2 regions of the Streptomyces paludis genome follow, and region 2 is predicted to be linked to the other one. Evidence: riboswitches for the same ligand, from Rfam matches in the RefSeq annotation. Region 2 holds a riboswitch; the other holds the start of a gene.
The links. Region 2 has a riboswitch for glycine ahead of gcvP (aminomethyl-transferring glycine dehydrogenase). Riboswitches for the same ligand answer to the same signal wherever they lie in the genome.
Positions count from the first base shown of each region.

Region 1: another riboswitch for glycine. It lies ahead of gcvT (glycine cleavage system aminomethyltransferase GcvT); the one in region 2 lies ahead of gcvP (aminomethyl-transferring glycine dehydrogenase).

Region 1 covers NZ_CP031194.1:5,708,431-5,717,221, reverse strand. The annotation lists gene DVK44_RS25310 (enhanced serine sensitivity protein SseB C-terminal domain-containing protein) at 1-139, opposite strand, end outside; gene DVK44_RS25305 (enhanced serine sensitivity protein SseB) at 427-1,185, opposite strand; gene DVK44_RS25300 (AAA family ATPase) at 1,241-1,933, opposite strand; glycine riboswitch at 2,116-2,213, shown strand; gene gcvT (glycine cleavage system aminomethyltransferase GcvT) at 2,379-3,503, shown strand; gene gcvH (glycine cleavage system protein GcvH) at 3,618-3,995, shown strand; gene glyA (serine hydroxymethyltransferase) at 4,012-5,280, shown strand; gene DVK44_RS25280 (L-serine ammonia-lyase) at 5,523-6,905, shown strand; gene DVK44_RS25275 (carbohydrate kinase family protein) at 6,966-7,901, opposite strand; gene DVK44_RS25270 (serine hydrolase domain-containing protein) at 7,898-8,791, opposite strand, start outside.
Region 2 covers NZ_CP031194.1:660,140-668,930, reverse strand. The annotation lists gene DVK44_RS02845 (DNA polymerase IV) at 1-1,519, shown strand, start outside; gene DVK44_RS02840 (PRC-barrel domain-containing protein) at 1,414-1,812, opposite strand; glycine riboswitch at 1,949-2,046, shown strand; gene gcvP (aminomethyl-transferring glycine dehydrogenase) at 2,223-5,108, shown strand; gene DVK44_RS02830 (DUF5999 family protein) at 5,189-5,395, opposite strand; one part of gene DVK44_RS02825 (IS5 family transposase) at 5,673-6,033, shown strand; one part of gene DVK44_RS02825 (IS5 family transposase) at 6,033-6,553, shown strand; gene DVK44_RS02820 (hypothetical protein) at 6,616-7,227, opposite strand; gene DVK44_RS02815 (glutamate--cysteine ligase) at 7,733-8,791, shown strand, end outside.

The DNA of each region.
Region 1 (8,791 bases), 5.0 Mb from region 2:
CGCCGTGCCAGAGCAGCATCCAGACGCTGTCCTCGGCGAGGGCCCGCAGCAGCGCCTCGTACGCGTCGTACCGTCCGGGCGTCACCTGGCGCAGCATGTGCTCGACCTGCCCGGCCGCCGCGGTGCCTGACGCGCTCACTCTGGGTCCCGCCCCTCGTCGTTCCACCATTCGCCCAGCTCCCCCGGGCACTTTCCGGACACACGGTGCGGCGGCCCGGCCGGAACCAAGCTTAGGTCCTGCTTAGGTCCGGCTTAGGTCCGGCTTACGTCCAAGCTCGGGTCCTGCCCCGGGCCGTCCCCCTCCCCTCGTACCCGTGTCGGCGGACCGTACCCGCGCGGACTCCCGCGGATCGCGCGGGTGCCGGCCGGAGCCCGCGGAGGTGCCGGCCGACGCCCGCGGGGGTGCCGTACGCGCCGGGGCGCGGGTCAGCCGCGCTGGTAGAAGGGGCGCACCCGGGAGGTCAGCCAGTCGGCGACGGGGTCCTGGGCCATGTCGAGCAGCAGGAGATTGACCGGCCAGCCGACCGGGACCCGGCCGAGCGCGCGGCCGAGCGCGTCCATCGGCACATTGCGCCCGTCGCCCTCGAAGGACGAGAGCTGGACGCCGATGAAGAGGACCGGCGGCTCGCCCTCGACGCTGGCGAGGGTGCGCCGGGCGGAGACGACCACGCCCGTCGTCTCGAACTCGGCCGCCGCCGCGGCGAGGAAGTCGACCGGGTCCTCCTGCCAGTCCGGCTCGAAGAGCCGCACCCGGCCACCGACCGGCGGGCCGTCCAGCGGGCCGTCCAGCGGGCCGTCCAGCGGGCCGCGGCCCGTCCGGCACAGCTCGGCGACGGCGAGCGGCGGCAGCGGCATGCCGACCAGGCCGCCCGGGTTGACCACCACGCCGAGCTGCGGCGGCAGACCGCGGGCGAATTCCCGGGCCGGGGCGACGGTGAAGGCCATGTGCTCGCCGGCGCACTGGCGGAACTGTGCCGCCGAGCTGAACACCGGGACATACGCGCCGCCCTCGATGTCCATCGTGGGCAGATCGAGCGAAGTGCTCTCGGGGCCGCCGCCGTTGGGCAGCGGGACCCACACCTCGCTGCGCCCGAGCACCTCTATGAGTCGTGCGCCCGCTCCGTCGACCCCGAGCGAGGCGGCGAGCGCCTCTTCCAACTCGTTGCCCGGCCATGCTGTGTTCACTGTGATTCCTCCGCCCTTGACCCTGCGGCAGCACCTTACGACCTGGGACGGGCCGTCACGGCCCGTGGACCACCGCCGGGGCATCCACCGGCGCCCCCGGCTGCGCGGGGAGCGCGATGCCGGGGACACCGGGGAAGAGGATCGCCCGCAGCGCCCCGGCGGACTCCCGGTCCAGCAGGACGGCGGAGGAGCAGCCGACCGGCGGCAGGCCCGTCCCGGCGGCGGCGAGCAGCCGGCGGACCGCGCGGCGGTGCCGGGCGAACGCGTACCGCGAGACGCCGCGTCCGCGCTCGCGCTGGCCGGCCCGGGCGACCTCCGGTGTGACGTCGAGGACGAGGAGATGGAGCAGCCGGCCACGCCGCCGGGTCTCACGGGCCAGCCACCCCCGGACCCAGCTCTGTGTCCCGCAGTCGTGGACGACGGCGCTCGCGCCGGAGCGCAGCACGCGCCAGAGGCCCGCGTAGTGCGCGATCCGGACGAGCGGGCGGTAGACGGCGTACGGCAGTCCGGGCGGGACGAGGGCGGCCCAGCGGTCCCTGACGTCCTGGGAGTCGATGCCCCGGCCGCCGGCGGCGCGCCGGATCAGGGTGGATTTGCCGCTGCCGGGCAGCCCGGAGACGACCACGACGTCCCCGGCGGCGAAGACCAGGGATCCCGGCGGATGCCCGCCCGGGCCGCGTAAGTCCCGTACGGCCGGAATCTGCTCCAGCCATACGGGCGCGTACGGTCCCGTACTCAGCGCCGTCATCGCCGTCCCCCTGTCAGCTCGGCCGCAGCGGCCGGTGTCCCCTGCACGAACTTTTGCCCACGAAGCGTAAAGAGAAGGTAACGTCCGGCGAGCCGTTCACCCGGTCGGAGGAGTTACCTCCCGGACACCCCGATCGGGCGTCCCTCGTGCGATGATGTGCCCGCAACTGCATACCGGCCGTTTGAATCCGCGCGGGAGAGTCCCGGTCACTGTGTGTGCCGGGCGCCGAAGGAGCAAGTTCCTCCCTTGAATCTCTCAGGCCCCGTACCGCGTGGATGAGGCAGATCTGAAAAGCGGGCCGCGTCACGCGGCTCCACCCAAGGTGCAAGTCATGGCCTCTCCCGACCGCGCCGAGCGCGCCGCCGGGTGGCCGTGGTGAACCTCTCAGGTTCCGATGACAGATGGGGAGGACCGTCAGCACTGTCATGCCCTGGGAGCCACACCGATGAGCCATGCCCCCCGACTCACCGCCCTCGACGCCGTACACCGCGCGCTGGGCGCGACCATGACCGACTTCGCGGGCTGGGACATGCCGCTGCGGTACGGCAGCGAGCGCGACGAGCACCAGGCCGTCCGTAACCGCGCCGGACTCTTCGACCTCTCCCACATGGGCGAGATCGCGGTGACGGGCCCGGCCGCCGCCGACCTCCTCGACTACGCGCTGGTCGGCGACATCGGCGCCGTCGCCGTCGGCCGCGCCCGCTACACCATGATCTGCCGCGAGGACGGCGGAATCCTGGACGACCTGATCGTCTACCGCCTCGGCGCGGACGAGTACCTGGTCGTCGCCAACGCCTCCAACGCCCGGACCGTGCTGGACACCCTGAGCGCCCGCTCGGAGGGGTTCGACGCGGATGTACGGGACGACCGCGACGCGTACGCGCTGCTGGCCGTCCAGGGTCCGGAGTCGCCCGGCATCCTGAAGGCGGTGACCGACGCCGATCTGGACGGGCTCAAGTACTACGCGGGCCTGCCCGGCACCGTCGCCGGGGTGCCGGCCCTCATCGCGCGCACCGGCTACACGGGCGAGGACGGCTTCGAGCTGTTCGTGGAGCCCCGCTACGCGGAGCGGCTCTGGCAGGCGCTGACCGAGGCCGGCGCGGGCGTCGGCCTGGTGCCGTGCGGGCTGTCCTGCCGGGACACCCTGCGGCTGGAGGCCGGGATGCCGCTGTACGGGAACGAGCTGTCCACCGCGCTGACCCCGTTCGACGCGGGCCTGGGCCGGGTCGTGAAGTTCGGCAAGACGTCCAACGGCGGCGACTTCGTCGGGCGTACGGCCCTGGCGGCGGCGGCCGAGCGCGCCGCGAGCGCCCCGCCGCGCAAGCTGGTCGGCCTGATCGCGGAGGGCCGCCGGGTCCCGCGCGCCGGGTATCCGGTGGTCGCGGACGGGGTGACCGTGGGCGAGGTCACCTCCGGCGCCCCGTCGCCGACCCTGGGGCGGCCCCTCGCCATGGCGTATGTCGACGCCGCGTACGCCGAGCCGGGCACCAAGGGCGTCGGCGTGGACATCCGGGGCACGCACGAGCCGTACGAGGTCGTGGCGCTGCCGTTCTACAAGCGTCGAAAGTGATCAGGTCGGACCACTGGCATCCGCCCTCTGTCTGTATCGGCTCGTCTTCGGCCCGTCTCGTTCCGTAAGACGACTGTTCCGCACCACACCCCCGCGTACAGGAGAATTCAGGTCATGAGCAACCCCCAGCAGCTGCGGTACAGCAAGGAGCACGAGTGGCTGACGACCGCCGAGGACGGCGTGTCGACGGTCGGTATCACGGAGTACGCGGCGAACGCCCTCGGCGATGTCGTGTTCGCCCAGCTCCCCGAGGTCGGTGATCAGGTGACGGCGGGCGAGACCTGTGGAGAGCTGGAGTCCACCAAGTCCGTCAGCGATCTGTACTCCCCCGTGACCGGTGAGGTCACCGAGGCGAACCAGGACGTCGTGAACGACCCGTCGCTGGTGAATTCCGCTCCGTACGAGGGCGGCTGGCTGTTCAAGGTGCGCGTCGCGGAGGAGCCGAAGGATCTGCTCTCCGCCGACGAGTACAAAGAGTTCTCCGGCAACTGACACCCCAGGGACTGTGATGTCTTCCTCTTCGCTTCTCAACGCCTCCCTCCACGAGCTGGACCCGGACGTCGCCGCCGCGGTCGACGCCGAACTCCACCGTCAGCAGTCCACCCTCGAAATGATCGCCTCGGAGAACTTCGCTCCGGTCGCGGTCATGGAGGCGCAGGGCTCCGTACTGACCAACAAGTACGCCGAGGGCTACCCCGGCCGCCGTTACTACGGTGGCTGTGAGCACGTCGACGTGATCGAGCAGATCGCCATCGACCGGGTGAAGGACCTCTTCGGCGCCGAGCACGCGAACGTACAGCCGCACTCGGGCGCCCAGGCGAACGCGGCCGCGATGTTCGCGCTGCTCTCCCCCGGCGACACGATCATGGGTCTGAACCTCGCCCACGGCGGGCACCTGACCCACGGCATGAAGATCAACTTCTCCGGGAAGCTCTACAACGTCGTCGCGTACCACGTGAACGAGGAGACCGGCCAGGTCGACATGGCCGAGGTCGAGCGGCTCGCCAAGGAGTCCCGCCCGAAGCTGATCGTGGCCGGCTGGTCGGCGTACCCGCGCCAGCTGGACTTCGCGGCGTTCCGGCGGATCGCGGACGAGGTCGGCGCGTACCTGATGGTCGACATGGCGCACTTCGCCGGTCTGGTCGCCGCGGGTCTGCACCCCAACCCCGTACCGCACGCCCATGTCGTGACCACGACCACGCACAAGACCCTCGGCGGTCCGCGCGGCGGGGTGATCCTCTCCACCAAGGAACTGGCGAAGAAGATCAACTCCGCGGTCTTCCCCGGTCAGCAGGGCGGCCCGCTGGAGCATGTCATCGCGGGCAAGGCGGTCGCCTTCAAGGTGGCGGCCACGGACGAGTTCAAGGAGCGCCAGCAGCGCACCCTGGACGGCGCCCGGATCCTCGCCGAGCGGCTGGGCCTGCCGGACGTGACCGAGGTCGGCGTCTCCGTGCTCTCCGGCGGTACGGACGTCCATCTGGTCCTGGTCGATCTGCGCAACTCCGAGCTGGACGGCCAGCAGGCCGAGGACCGGCTCCACGAGCTGGGCATCACGGTCAACCGGAACGCCGTCCCGAACGACCCGCGGCCCCCGATGGTCACCTCGGGTCTGCGCATCGGCACCCCGGCGCTGGCGACGCGCGGCTTCACGGCCGAGGACTTCACCGAGGTCGCGGAGATCATCGCGGCGGCGCTGAAGCCCGAGTTCGACCGCGACGCGCTGGCCGCCCGGGTCTCCGAGCTGGCCGCGAAGCACCCGCTGTACCCCGGCCTGTAGCCACCCCGTACGACCCCGTACGACCCCGTACGACCCGTACAGCCCGTACGCCTGGTGTCCGCCGGGGCACCGTGCGGCTCCCGATCGGAGCGGCGCGGTGCCCCGGTGCCACGTACGGGCTGCCGCACGCACCCCTTCGGCGCACCGCACCCCTTCGGCGCACCACCCCCGCGCACCGCACCGGGGCACGACCCCCGCACCCCACACTCCCCGCACCACCTCCCGCATCAAGGAGTAGCCCCGTGGCCATCTCGGTCTTCGACCTGTTCTCGATCGGCATCGGCCCGTCCAGCTCCCACACGGTCGGCCCGATGCGCGCGGCCCGGATGTTCGCCCGCCGGCTGAAGAACGAGGGCCTGCTCGCGCACACCGTCTCGGTCCGCGCCGAGCTGTACGGCTCCCTCGGCGCGACCGGCCACGGCCACGGCACCCCCAAGGCCGTACTGCTGGGGCTGGCGGGGAACTCCCCCCGGACGGTGGACGTGGAGAGCGCCGACGCCGAGGCGGAACGTATCCGCACGAGCGGCCGGCTGAACCTCCTCGGTATGCACGAGATCGCCTTCGACACCGGTACGGACCTGGTCCTGCACCGCCGCAAGGCCCTGCCGTACCACGCGAACGGAATGACGGTCGCCGCGTACGACGCCGACGGCGGCTCGCTGCTGGAGAAGACGTACTACTCGGTGGGCGGCGGCTTCGTCGTGGACGAGGAGGCCCTCGGCGAGAACCGCATCAAACTCGACGACACCCCGCTCACCCACCCCTTCCGCACCGGCGACGAACTGCTCCGGCTCGCCTCCGAGACCGGTCTGTCGATCTCCGCGCTGATGCTGGAGAACGAGAAGGCATGGCGTACCGAGGACGAGATCCGCGCCGGGCTGCTGGAGATCTGGCGCGTCATGCAGGCGTGCGTGGCCCGCGGGATGGCCCGCGAGGGCATCCTCCCCGGCGGCCTCAAGGTCCGCCGCCGCGCCGCCCACTCGGCGCGGCAGCTGCGCGCGGAGGGCGACGCGCAGGCGCACGCGATGGAGTGGATCACCCTCTACGCCATGGCCGTCAACGAGGAGAACGCCGCCGGCGGCCGGGTCGTCACCGCCCCCACCAACGGCGCCGCCGGCATCATCCCGGCCGTCCTCCACTACTACGTGAACTTCGCGGCGGGCGGCGCCACCGAGACCGAGAAGGACGACAACGTCGTCCGCTTCCTCCTCGCCGCCGGCGCCATCGGCATGCTCTTCAAGGAGAACGCCTCCATCTCCGGCGCCGAGGTCGGCTGCCAGGGCGAGGTGGGCTCCGCCTGCTCCATGGCCGCCGGCGCCCTGGCCGAGGTCCTCGGCGGCTCGGCCGAACAGGTCGAGAACGCCGCCGAGATCGGCATGGAACACAACCTCGGCCTCACCTGCGACCCCGTCGGCGGCCTCGTCCAGATCCCCTGCATCGAACGCAACGGCATGGCCGCGGTCAAGGCGGTCACGGCGGCGAAGATGGCCCTGCGCGGCGACGGCAGCCACAAGGTCTCCCTCGACAAGGTCATCAAGACCATGAAGGAGACGGGCGCCGACATGTCCGTCAAATACAAGGAGACGGCCCGGGGCGGGCTCGCGGTGAACATCATCGAGTGCTGAGAGAGCCGGCTCCGATCGGGTAGGTCTCGTCTTTCGGCGTTGTCGTGCCGCGTCCGTGTGTCAGGTGTGGGGCGGGGGGCTTGTGGCGGTGTGGAGTTCGGTCTGGGTGGGGGGTTGTGCTGCCTCTCGTTGGACGGTGAGGGCGGCTGCCAGGGCCGCGCGGGTGCCGAGGTGTTCCAGGGTGGTGGGGCCGAGGGGGCCGGGGGGTCGTTGCTCGTTGAGGAGGGTGGCGAGGATCGCGGACATGAAGCTGTCACCCGCGCCGATCGTGTCCACGGCCTGCACGGTGGGGGCGGGGACGGTCGCGGTCGCGGCCGGGGTCGCGAGTTTGGCTCCCTTGGCGCCGAGGGTGATGATCGCCAGTTCCGCGCCTGCGTCGAGCAGGCCCGCGAGTACGTGTGCGTCGCTGCGCGCCGGGTAGAGCCAGGCGGCGTCCTCGTCGCTGAGCTTGACGATGTCGGCTCGGCGAGCGAGGCGTTCGAACCGCTGTACGGCGTCCGTTCTGTCGTGGAGCAGTGAGGGGCGGATGTTCGGGTCGAAGCTGATCGTCACGGAGTCCGGTACGCGGGCGAGGAAGTCCTCGACCGTATCGGCTCCCGGCCGAAGAAACGCGCCGAGCGAGCCGACATGGATCAGCTCCACGGCGGGCAGGGGCACCGGTCCGGGCGGGGCCCACTCCATGACGAACGCGTATTCCGCCGAGCCGTCGGGGTGAAGAGTCGCCGTGGCGGTGTTCGTCGGAGAGGCCGTGAAGGACGCGGGGACGATCTCCACACCGGCCTCGCGGAGGTGGCCGGCGATGAGCGCGCCGGCGGTGTCGGCGCCGAGCTGGGTGAACAGCTGGGTCGGAACGCCCAGTCTCGCCAGCCCGACGGCGACGTTCATCGGTGAGCCGCCCGGATGCCGGGTCCGGCCCTGAGGGGTGTCGACGATGTCGAGAACGCTCTCTCCGACCACCAGCGCGGACGGCCTGTCGTGTGTACGTGAATCCTTCATGGGCGTGGCCTGTCGCGGAGGATGCGGCGCAGTTCGTCCACGAGCGCGGTGGCCCGGTGGTCGGTGCCCGCTTCCATGAGGTTGGTCAGGAAGGCGAATCCGACCTGGTGCGTCACATCGGCGAAGGCGACCTGCCCGCCGGCGCCGTCGTGCCCGAAGGAGGCGGGCCCGAGATACTCGCGTGCGAGAGAGGGCAGTTGGAACCCCATGCCCCACCGGGGGTACGGCGGTGGACCGCCGAAGACCGGAGTGCCTTCGGTCTGCGGCCGGATGGCGTCGTCCACGGTGCCCGCTTCCAGCAGCCGTACGCCGTCGGTCTCCACCACGGTGGCCGACCAGATCGCGGCCAGGGCCCGGGCCGAGGCGATACCGCCCGCTCCCGGCAGCTCCGCGGCCTGTATCCGGGGATCGTTGAAGCCCCCCTCGTCGGCGACGAGTTCCGCCGGGAACGCCTTCCCGAGGGTCATGGCCCGGTCGGACCAGTCGACTTCCCCGGCCGGCCGTGCCGCGGCCTGTTGTGCGACGAGCGCGGTGAGGCTCGGGCCGGCCCGCAGGTGGGCGACCTGACGCCGTACCGGATGAGGCAGGCCGATCCACGCGTCGGCGTGGAGCGGCGTGGCGATGAGGTCGTCGAAGTACTGGCCGACCGTTCTGCCGGTCACACGGCGGATGACCTCACCGGCGAGCCAGCCGTGGGTGAGGGCGTGGTACGCGTGCCCCTCGCCCGGGGGCCACAGCGGTTCCTGGGCCGCGAGCAGGCCGGTGACGGTGTCCCAGTCGATGGCCTCCTCGACGGTGAGGAGCGCACGCGGCGCCGAGAGCCCGGACCGGTGGGCGAGGAGATCGGCGACCGTGATCCGCTCCTTGCCGGCGGCGGCGAACTCGGGCCA
Region 2 (8,791 bases):
CGCCGCCGAGCAGGCGGCGAAGCCGAGCCTGCGCGGAAAGCCGGTGGTCGTCGGCGGGCTGGGGCCGCGCGGGGTGGTCTCGACCGCCTCGTACGAGGCCCGGCGGTTCGGGGTGCACTCGGCGATGCCGATGGCGCAGGCGAGACGGCTGGCGCCGAACGCCGCGTATCTGGTGCCGCGCTTCGCGGTCTACCGGGAGGTCAGCGACCGGGTGATGGCGCTGCTGCGGGCGCTGTCCCCGCTGGTGGAGCCGTTGAGCCTGGACGAGGCGTTCGTGGACCTGGAGGCGGGCGGCTCGGCCCATGACACCGCCTCGGCGCTGGCGGCCGGTGAGCGGCTGCGCGAGGACATCAGGGCGGCCACCGGGCTGGCCGGCTCCGTGGGGCTGGCCGGCTCGAAGATGCTCGCGAAGATCGGCTCCGAGCAGGCCAAGCCCGACGGACTCGTCCTCATAGCACCGGGTACGGAGCGTGAGCTGCTGGGGCCCATGACGGTGCGGACCCTGCCCGGGGTGGGACCCGCGACCGGGGAGCATCTGCGCAGGGCCGGGATGACCACCGTCGCCCATCTGGCCGAGGCGGGCGAGGACGAACTCGTACGGCTGCTGGGGAAGGCGCACGGCGCTTCGCTGTACCGGATGGCGCGGGGGTACGACGACCGGCCCGTGGTGTCCGAGCGCGAGACCAAGTCGGTGTCGGTGGAGGACACCTTCGACGTCGATCTGCACGACCGGGTGCGGGTGCGCGCGGAGGTCGACCGGCTCGCCGACCGGTGTGTCGAGCGGCTGCGGGCGGCCGGGCACTCGGGGCGCACCGTGGTCCTGAAGGTCCGGCGCTACGACTTCTCGACGTTGACCCGTTCGGAGACGCTGCGCGGGCCCACGGACGATCCCGGGGTGGTGCGGGAGGCCGCCGGGCGGCTGCTGGAGTCGGTGGACACGACCGGCGGGGTGCGGCTGCTGGGGGTGGGGGTGACCGGGCTCGCGGACTACACGCAGGAGGACCTGTTCGCGCAGGCGGCGGCTGCCGGGCGCGAGGCGGCTGGGCGCGAGGCCGCCGGGAAGGCCGGGGACGGCCGTGACGGCGAGGGCGGCCGGGGTGGTGACGAGCGGGCGGGCGCGGTGCCGGGGGAGCCGGGCACGGGCTCGGGCGCGGGGGATGCCGGGTCGGCGGCGGGGGAGCCCGTGGCGGCGGAGGTGCCGGAGGACCGGCGGTTCCCGGCCGGGCACGATGTGCGCCACGCCGAGTTCGGACCGGGCTGGGTGCAGGGCAGCGGGCTGCGGAGAGTGACCGTACGGTTCGAGGAGCCGGGGTCCGCGCCGGGGTGGGTGCGGACGTTCTGGGTCGACGATCCCGATCTGGTGCTCTCCGAGCCGCTGCCCCTGGTGCCGTCGGCCACGGCTACGGCACCGGTTCAGTCCTCCTGTCCGGCCAGCCGCCCGAAGTCCCGGTCCGTGTCCCGGTCGGAGAGGGACGCGGGCCGCTCGGGCGGCCCCGGTTCGGGGAGGGCGAGACCGTAGTGCCGGTAGAGCTGGAGCTCCTGGTCCGGGGAGAGATGACGGCCCACCCCGAAGTCCGGCGCGTCCTTGATGAGGGCGCGGTCGAACGGGACCCGCAGCCCGTCCTCGGACAGGGTGCTGGGGGCGAGCGGGACGAACGCGTCCCGGCTGAAGAGGCCGGTGCGTACGGCCGCCCACTCCGGGACGCCGGTGGCGTCGTCGAGATACACCTCGTCCACCGTGCCGAGTCTGTGGCCGTCCCGGTCGAACGCCTTGCGCCCTATCAGGCTGCGCGGATCGATATCGGTCTCCACGGTCCCTCCAACTGGTCGGAGCTGTTCCTCGTGCCCCTCCCGGCAGGGGCAGTAGACACCACAAAAGTGCAGATCCGGGACGGCGGCCACTCGAAATCCGCCCGAAGTGGCCCGCTGGTAGGCTGGCAGCGGCTGCTGACCCCGTGCGGGAGAGTCCTCCGGAGAGTGTTCCGGAGGCGCCGAAGGAGCAACTCCTCCCCGGAATCTCTCAGGCCCCCGTACCGCGCGGACGAGGTCACTCTGGAAAGCAGGTCGGTGCCCGACGGCATCCGCCCTCACCGACGGTGAAAGCCGGACCGCCGCACGGCTGCCCGGTGAAGCTCTCAGGTCAGATGACAGAGGGGGAGGCCGTCCGGGCACCCGCGTCCTGGTGCCCCTCGTAGGTCGTAGCAGACCAGGAGGCCCTCCTCATGAACGCCCCACGCATTCCGCTCGCCCAGCTGGAGCGAGGCATTCCCTTCGAGCAGCGCCACATAGGCCCCGACGCGGCCGCCCAGGCGAAGATGCTGGCGCAGGTGGGCTACGGCTCGCTCGACGAGCTGACCGACGCCGCCGTGCCCGACGCGATCAAAAGCGCCGAGGCGCTGCGGCTGCCCGGCGCCCGCACGGAGGCCGAGGTGCTGGCCGAGCTGCGTACGCTCGCCGACCGCAACCAGGTGCTGGCGCCGATGATCGGCCTCGGCTACTACGGGACGTTCACCCCGCCCGTGATCCTCCGCAATGTGATGGAGAACCCCGCCTGGTACACGGCGTACACCCCGTACCAGCCGGAGATCTCGCAGGGCCGTCTGGAGGCCCTGCTCAACTTCCAGACCGTGGTGGCCGAGCTGACCGGGCTGCCGACCTCGGGCGCCTCGCTCCTGGACGAGGGCACGGCGGCGGCCGAGGCGATGGCGCTGTCGCGGCGGGTCGGCAAGGTCAAGGGCGGGGTCTTCCTGGTCGACGCCGACAACCTGCCGCAGACCGTCGCCGTGATCGAGACCCGCGCCGAGCCCACGGGCGTGGAGGTGGTGGTCGCGGATCTCACCGAGGGCATCCCGGCGGAGATCGCCGAGCGCGGTGTCTTCGGTGTGCTCCTCGCCTACCCGGGCGCCTCTGGCGCGGTCCGGGACCTCCGTGCCGTGATCGGGCGGGCGCACGAGCTGGGCGCGGTCGTCACCGTCGCCGCCGACCTGCTCGCGCTGACCCTGCTCACCTCCCCGGGCGAGCTGGGCGCGGACATCGCCGTCGGCACCACCCAGCGCTTCGGTGTCCCGATGGGCTTCGGCGGACCGCACGCCGGATTCATGGCCGTGCGCGAGCAGTTCGCGCGCAGTCTGCCGGGCCGGCTCGTCGGTGTGTCCGTGGACGCCGACGGCAACAAGGCGTACCGGCTGGCGCTCCAGACCCGCGAGCAGCACATCCGGCGCGAGAAGGCCACGAGCAACATCTGCACCGCGCAGGTGCTGCTGGCCGTGATGGCCGGGATGTACGCGGTCTACCACGGCCCGCAGGGGCTGCGGTCCATCGCGCGGCGCACCCACCGGTACGCGGCGCTGCTCGCCGCCGGGCTGCGCGCGGGCGGGGTGCGGATCGCGCACGACACGTACTTCGACACGCTGACCGCGGTGGTGCCCGGCCGGGCCGCCGCCGTGGTGGCCGCCGCCCGCGAGGGCGGGGTCAACCTGTGGCAGGTGGACGCCGACCGGGTCTCCGTGGCCTGCGACGAGACCACCGGCCGCGCCCAGCTGGCCGCCGTATGGGCCGCGTTCGGGGTCGAGGCGGACATCGAGGCGCTGGACGGCGGGACGGACGACGCGCTGCCGGGCGGGCTGCTGCGGAGCGACGACTATCTGACGCACCCCGTCTTCCACCAGTACCGCTCCGAGACGGCGATGCTGCGCTATCTGCGCCGCCTCTCCGACCGGGACTACGCGCTGGACCGCGGGATGATCCCGCTCGGTTCCTGCACCATGAAACTGAACGCGACCACCGAGATGGAGCCGGTCACCTGGCCCGAGTTCGGCGCGCTGCACCCGTTCGCCCCGGCGGAGCAGGCACAGGGCTATCTGACGCTCATCAGGGAGTTGGAGGAACGGCTCGCCGAGGTCACCGGCTACGACGCGGTCTCCCTCCAGCCCAACGCCGGTTCACAGGGCGAGCTGGCCGGGCTGCTGGCCGTACGGGCGTACCACCGGGCCAACGGGGACACCGGGCGTACGGTCTGCCTCATCCCGTCCTCCGCGCACGGCACGAACGCGGCGAGCGCGGTGATGGCCGGGATGAAGGTCGTCGTCGTCAAGACCCGCGAGGACGGCGACGTCGACGTCGAGGACCTGCACGCGAAGATCGACCGGTACGGCCCGGAGCTGGCCGTCCTGATGGTCACCTACCCGTCCACCCACGGGGTGTTCGAGGAGCACATCGGCGACATCTGCGCGGCGGTGCACGACGCGGGCGGCCAGGTGTACGTGGACGGCGCGAACCTCAACGCGCTGGTGGGGCTGGCGAAGCCGGGCCGGTTCGGCTCGGACGTCTCGCATCTGAACCTGCACAAGACGTTCTGCATCCCGCACGGCGGCGGCGGTCCCGGGGTCGGCCCGGTCGGCGTACGGGCGCATCTCGCGCCGTACCTGCCCAACCACCCGCTCCAGCCGGCCGCGGGGCCCGCGACGGGTGTGGGGCCGATCTCGGCGGCGCCCTGGGGCTCGGCCGGCATCCTGCCGATCTCGTGGGCGTACGTACGGCTGATGGGCGGCGAGGGCCTCAAGCGCGCGACGCAGGTCGCCGTGCTCGCCGCGAACTACATCGCCAAGCGGCTGGAGCCGCACTACCCGGTGCTCTACACCGGCCCCAACGGGCTGGTCGCGCACGAGTGCATCGTGGATCTCCGGCCGCTGTCCAAGTCCACCGGTGTCAGCGTCGACGACATCGCGAAGCGGCTGATCGACTACGGCTTCCACGCGCCGACGATGTCGTTCCCGGTGGCGGGCACCCTGATGATCGAGCCGACCGAGAGCGAGGATCTGACCGAGATCGACCGCTTCTGCGAGGCGATGATCGCGATTCGTACGGAGATCGAGAAGGTCGCCTCGGGCGAGTGGCCCGCCGACGACAACCCGCTGCGCCACGCGCCGCACACCGCGGCCGCGCTGGGCGGGGAGTGGGAGCACGCCTACACCCGCGACGAGGCGGTCTTCCCCGCCGGTGTCTCGGCCGCGGACAAGTACTGGCCGCCGGTCCGCCGGATCGACGGCGCGTTCGGCGACCGCAACCTGGTCTGCTCCTGCCCGCCGCTGGACGCGTACGACAACTGACCGGATACGCGTCGGGGCCGGTGCGGAGAACAGTCTCCGGGCCGGCCCCACGTTTTCGGGAGGTGCGGGCGGTGGCGGAATCAGGCGGCCGTCACCACGCGCTCGGCGCGCTGCGGCCGGTGCGGGGCGATGATCTTCCCGTTCGGCAGCAGTTCACCGGTGTCCTCGAAGACCAGAACGCCATTGCACAGCAGACTCCAGCCCTGCTCCGGATGGTGTGCCCGCAGTCGGGCGGCGTCGCGGTCGGCAGAGTCGGCTGTCGGGCAGGATGGCTGGTGCTGGCACATGGGCGAGTTCTTTCGCTGTGTCGTCGTGAGTGTCCCGCGGCTCGATGTGGTCATGGCCGCCCCCCGTATCTGTCGTGTCCTGTCACAGTGTTGCCCCACGGAGAGCAATCCGCAGGGATTTCACGGCAGTACTTCCTCTTGCTCAAGGACGCGTCACCCGGCCGGACGGTTCAGGTCAACTGCACCGACTTTTCGGGTGGTTCTGGATAGCCCCTCCGGACTAGGTCCTGTCCGGCGGATCATGTGACCTTCTGACCGGTCGCTCGTTGGTTCGGGTATGGGTCGGGGGGATTTGATGAACCGCGAGTGGTCGTTGCTGGAGCCGCATCTGCCATCTCTGGGTGGCCGGGGCGGCCGGTGGAACGACCACCGCACCGTGGTCAACGGGATCCTCTTCCGGGTCCGGACCGGTGTCCCGTGGCGTGACCTGCCGGAACGCTATGGCTCGTGGAAGACCGTCTATGAACGGCATCGCCGCTGGTCGGCGGACGGTACCTGGGACCGGATCCTGCACGCGGTCCAGGCCGACGCCGACCTGGCCGGGCGGATCGACTGGTCGATGATCGGCATCGACTCGACGTCCTGCCGGGCCCATCAGCACGCGGCCGGCGCCCGCAAGGCCCGTCCGCGGATCCCGAAAAAAGGACGACGCCCCGGCACCACCGCCCCGACGAGGGACTCGGACGGTCCCGGGGCGGCCTGACCTGCAAGATCCACCTCGCCGGCGAAGGCGGTTGCCGCCCCATGGCCCTCCTGCTCACGCCGGGTCAGTGGGGCGACGCCCCGCAGATGGTCGAGGTCCTGGACCGAATCCGGGTCCCCCGGCCACGGGGCGGACGCCCCCGAACCAGGCCCGACCACGTCAGCGGCGACAAGGCATACAGCTCCCGCCGAAACCGCCGCTACCTGCGAAGACGCCACATCCGGCACACGATCCCGGAACCGAAGGACCAGCGGGCCAACCGCCAACGCAGAGGCAGCAGCGGTGGCAGACCCGCCGGCTTCGACCGCGACCGCTACCGGCGCCGCAACGAGGTCGAGCGGACCATCAACCGGCTCAAGAACTCCCGCGCGGTCGCCACTCGTTACGACAAGCGGGCCTACGTCTTCCACGGCACCGTCACCGCCGCCGCGATCCGACTCTGGCTCCGCCAGTGATCCGCCGGACAGGACCTAGTCCGGACGGGCGGCCGGGGGGCGGCCGGCGGCGCGGGGGCCGGTCAGGCCGGCGTACGCAGCAGTGGGGGCGGGGTGATCCGCAGACCGATCATCGGCAGCAGCTCCGCGACCCGGTGCGGACGGTGCGCCGCGATACCCGGCGGCGCCGGGGCGAGGGGCACCAGGATGTCGGACGGGTCCGGGCTGCCGGTGGCGGCGTCCGCGGAGGTGTCCCCGTGCAGCCAGAGGGTGAGCATGTACAGCTCGGGCACCGACAGCAGCCGTGGCTGATAAACGGTCGTCAGGGAGTCGGCCTGCCGCAGCGCACGCTCCGTGGCGGTCAGATACGGGCCCTCGAAGAAGCGCGAGAAGGTCCAGCCGTCGGGGGTGAGCATCGTGTCGGCGGCGGCCACGGTGCGCTCACCGCTGCGGATGAGGAAACGCCAGCCCGCCAGCCCCGTGCGGGGCGTGCGGCCGTCGGGCCCGGACGTACGGCCCCCCGAGGGGGTGACGTGGTCGAGGACATGGACGGGGAGAGGGAGTTCCGGGGTCAGCGGTCCCTGGGCGGACTGGAGGGCCGGGGTACGGGCATCGCGCACGGCGGTGGGGGAACTGAGTGCCGCGAGAACGCTGCGCAGAGCGGGCGCCGGGGCCGGGGGTACTTGCAGCGGCATGGTGGGTTGCCTCTCACTCAGGAGACAGGGTGACGCGTGAGGTGGTGCATGACTGTTGCGGACGTCGCTGTCGGCATGCGGGGTCAGAGGTGGGCTTCGGGGTGTACGCCCGGCCGCCGACTCTCTGCCTCGTACGCGGAGTTTATACGACACGTGTTCACGTCATGTTTCTTCTAGCTGTCCCGGATATTGCGGGCAAGGCACTATTAAGTCCATCTCTCCCGGACTTTTCGCGGATAAAACCGGAAGAGACGGTGCCTGGCCTGGGATGACTCGCCCAGCGGGGACGGCTGAAACCCGACGGCGTTTTTCGTGGACGGCCGGGCAGTGGAAACAGAACACCCACACCTTGCCAAAGGAATGTGCCGCGCGACCGATGGCCCACACTACCCCTCGCGACGCGCCGACGGGGCGGAAGACGTTACGGATCACACGGTGTGGGCATTATCGATCGTGACGCGAGCGGCCGGTGCCGCGGGCTGCCCACTCGAGGAGGGACACTTCGATGGGGGAGAAAGTCGAGTCGGACGGTTCGGAACTGTCCGACCGGCAGAGATACCGCAGGAAGCTCCAGCAGTGCCTGACGGTGCTGGAGCGGCTCCTGACGGAGGAGAGGTTCGATCGGCCCAAGAACCTGATGGGCCTGGAGATCGAGCTGAATCTGGCGGGCTCCGACGGGATGCCCCGCATGATGAATGCGGAGGTGCTGAAGCGCATCGCGAGCGGCGATTTCCAGACCGAACTCGGAATGTTCAACCTGGAAGTGAATGTGGCGCCCCACCGGCTGGGGGGACGGGTTCTCGACCAGCTCGCGGAAGAACTGCGCACCGGCCTCGGATATGCCCATCGCAAAGCGACCGAGGTCGACGCCGGGATCGTGATGATCGGAATTCTCCCGACGCTCACCCGGCACGACGTGGTCTCCGCGAACCTCTCCGACGCCGACCGCTACACACTCCTCAACCAGCAGATGGTCGCGGCCAGGGGAGAGGATTTCACCCTCGACATCGAAGGGGTGGAGCGGCTCTCCTCCACCTCGTCGTCGATCACCCCGGAGGCCGCCTGCACCTCCGTACAGCTGCATCTCCAGGTCACCCCCGACCGGTTCGCGGATGTGTGGAACGCGGCCCAGTGCGTGGCCGCCGTGCAGGTGGCACTCGGTGCCAACGCGCCCTTCCTGTTCGGCCATGAGCTGTGGCGGGAGTCCCGGCCGCCGCTCTTCGAACAGTCCACCGACACCAGGCCGCCGGAGCTGAAGGCCCAGGGCGTGCGCCCCCGGACCTGGTTCGGCGAGCGCTGGATCGGCTCCGCGTACGACCTCTTCGAGGAGAACGTGCGCTACTTCCCGCCGCTGCTGCCGATCTGTGACGACGAGGATCCGCTGGCGGTGCTCGACCGCGGGGGTGTGCCGGACCTCCAGGAGCTGGTGCTGCACAACGGCACGGTCTACCGCTGGAACCGGCCGGTGTACGAGGTGGCCGACGGCGCACCGCATCTGCGCGTGGAGAACCGGGTGCTGCCCGCGGGCCCCACGGTCACAGATGTGATCGCCAACGTCGCGTTC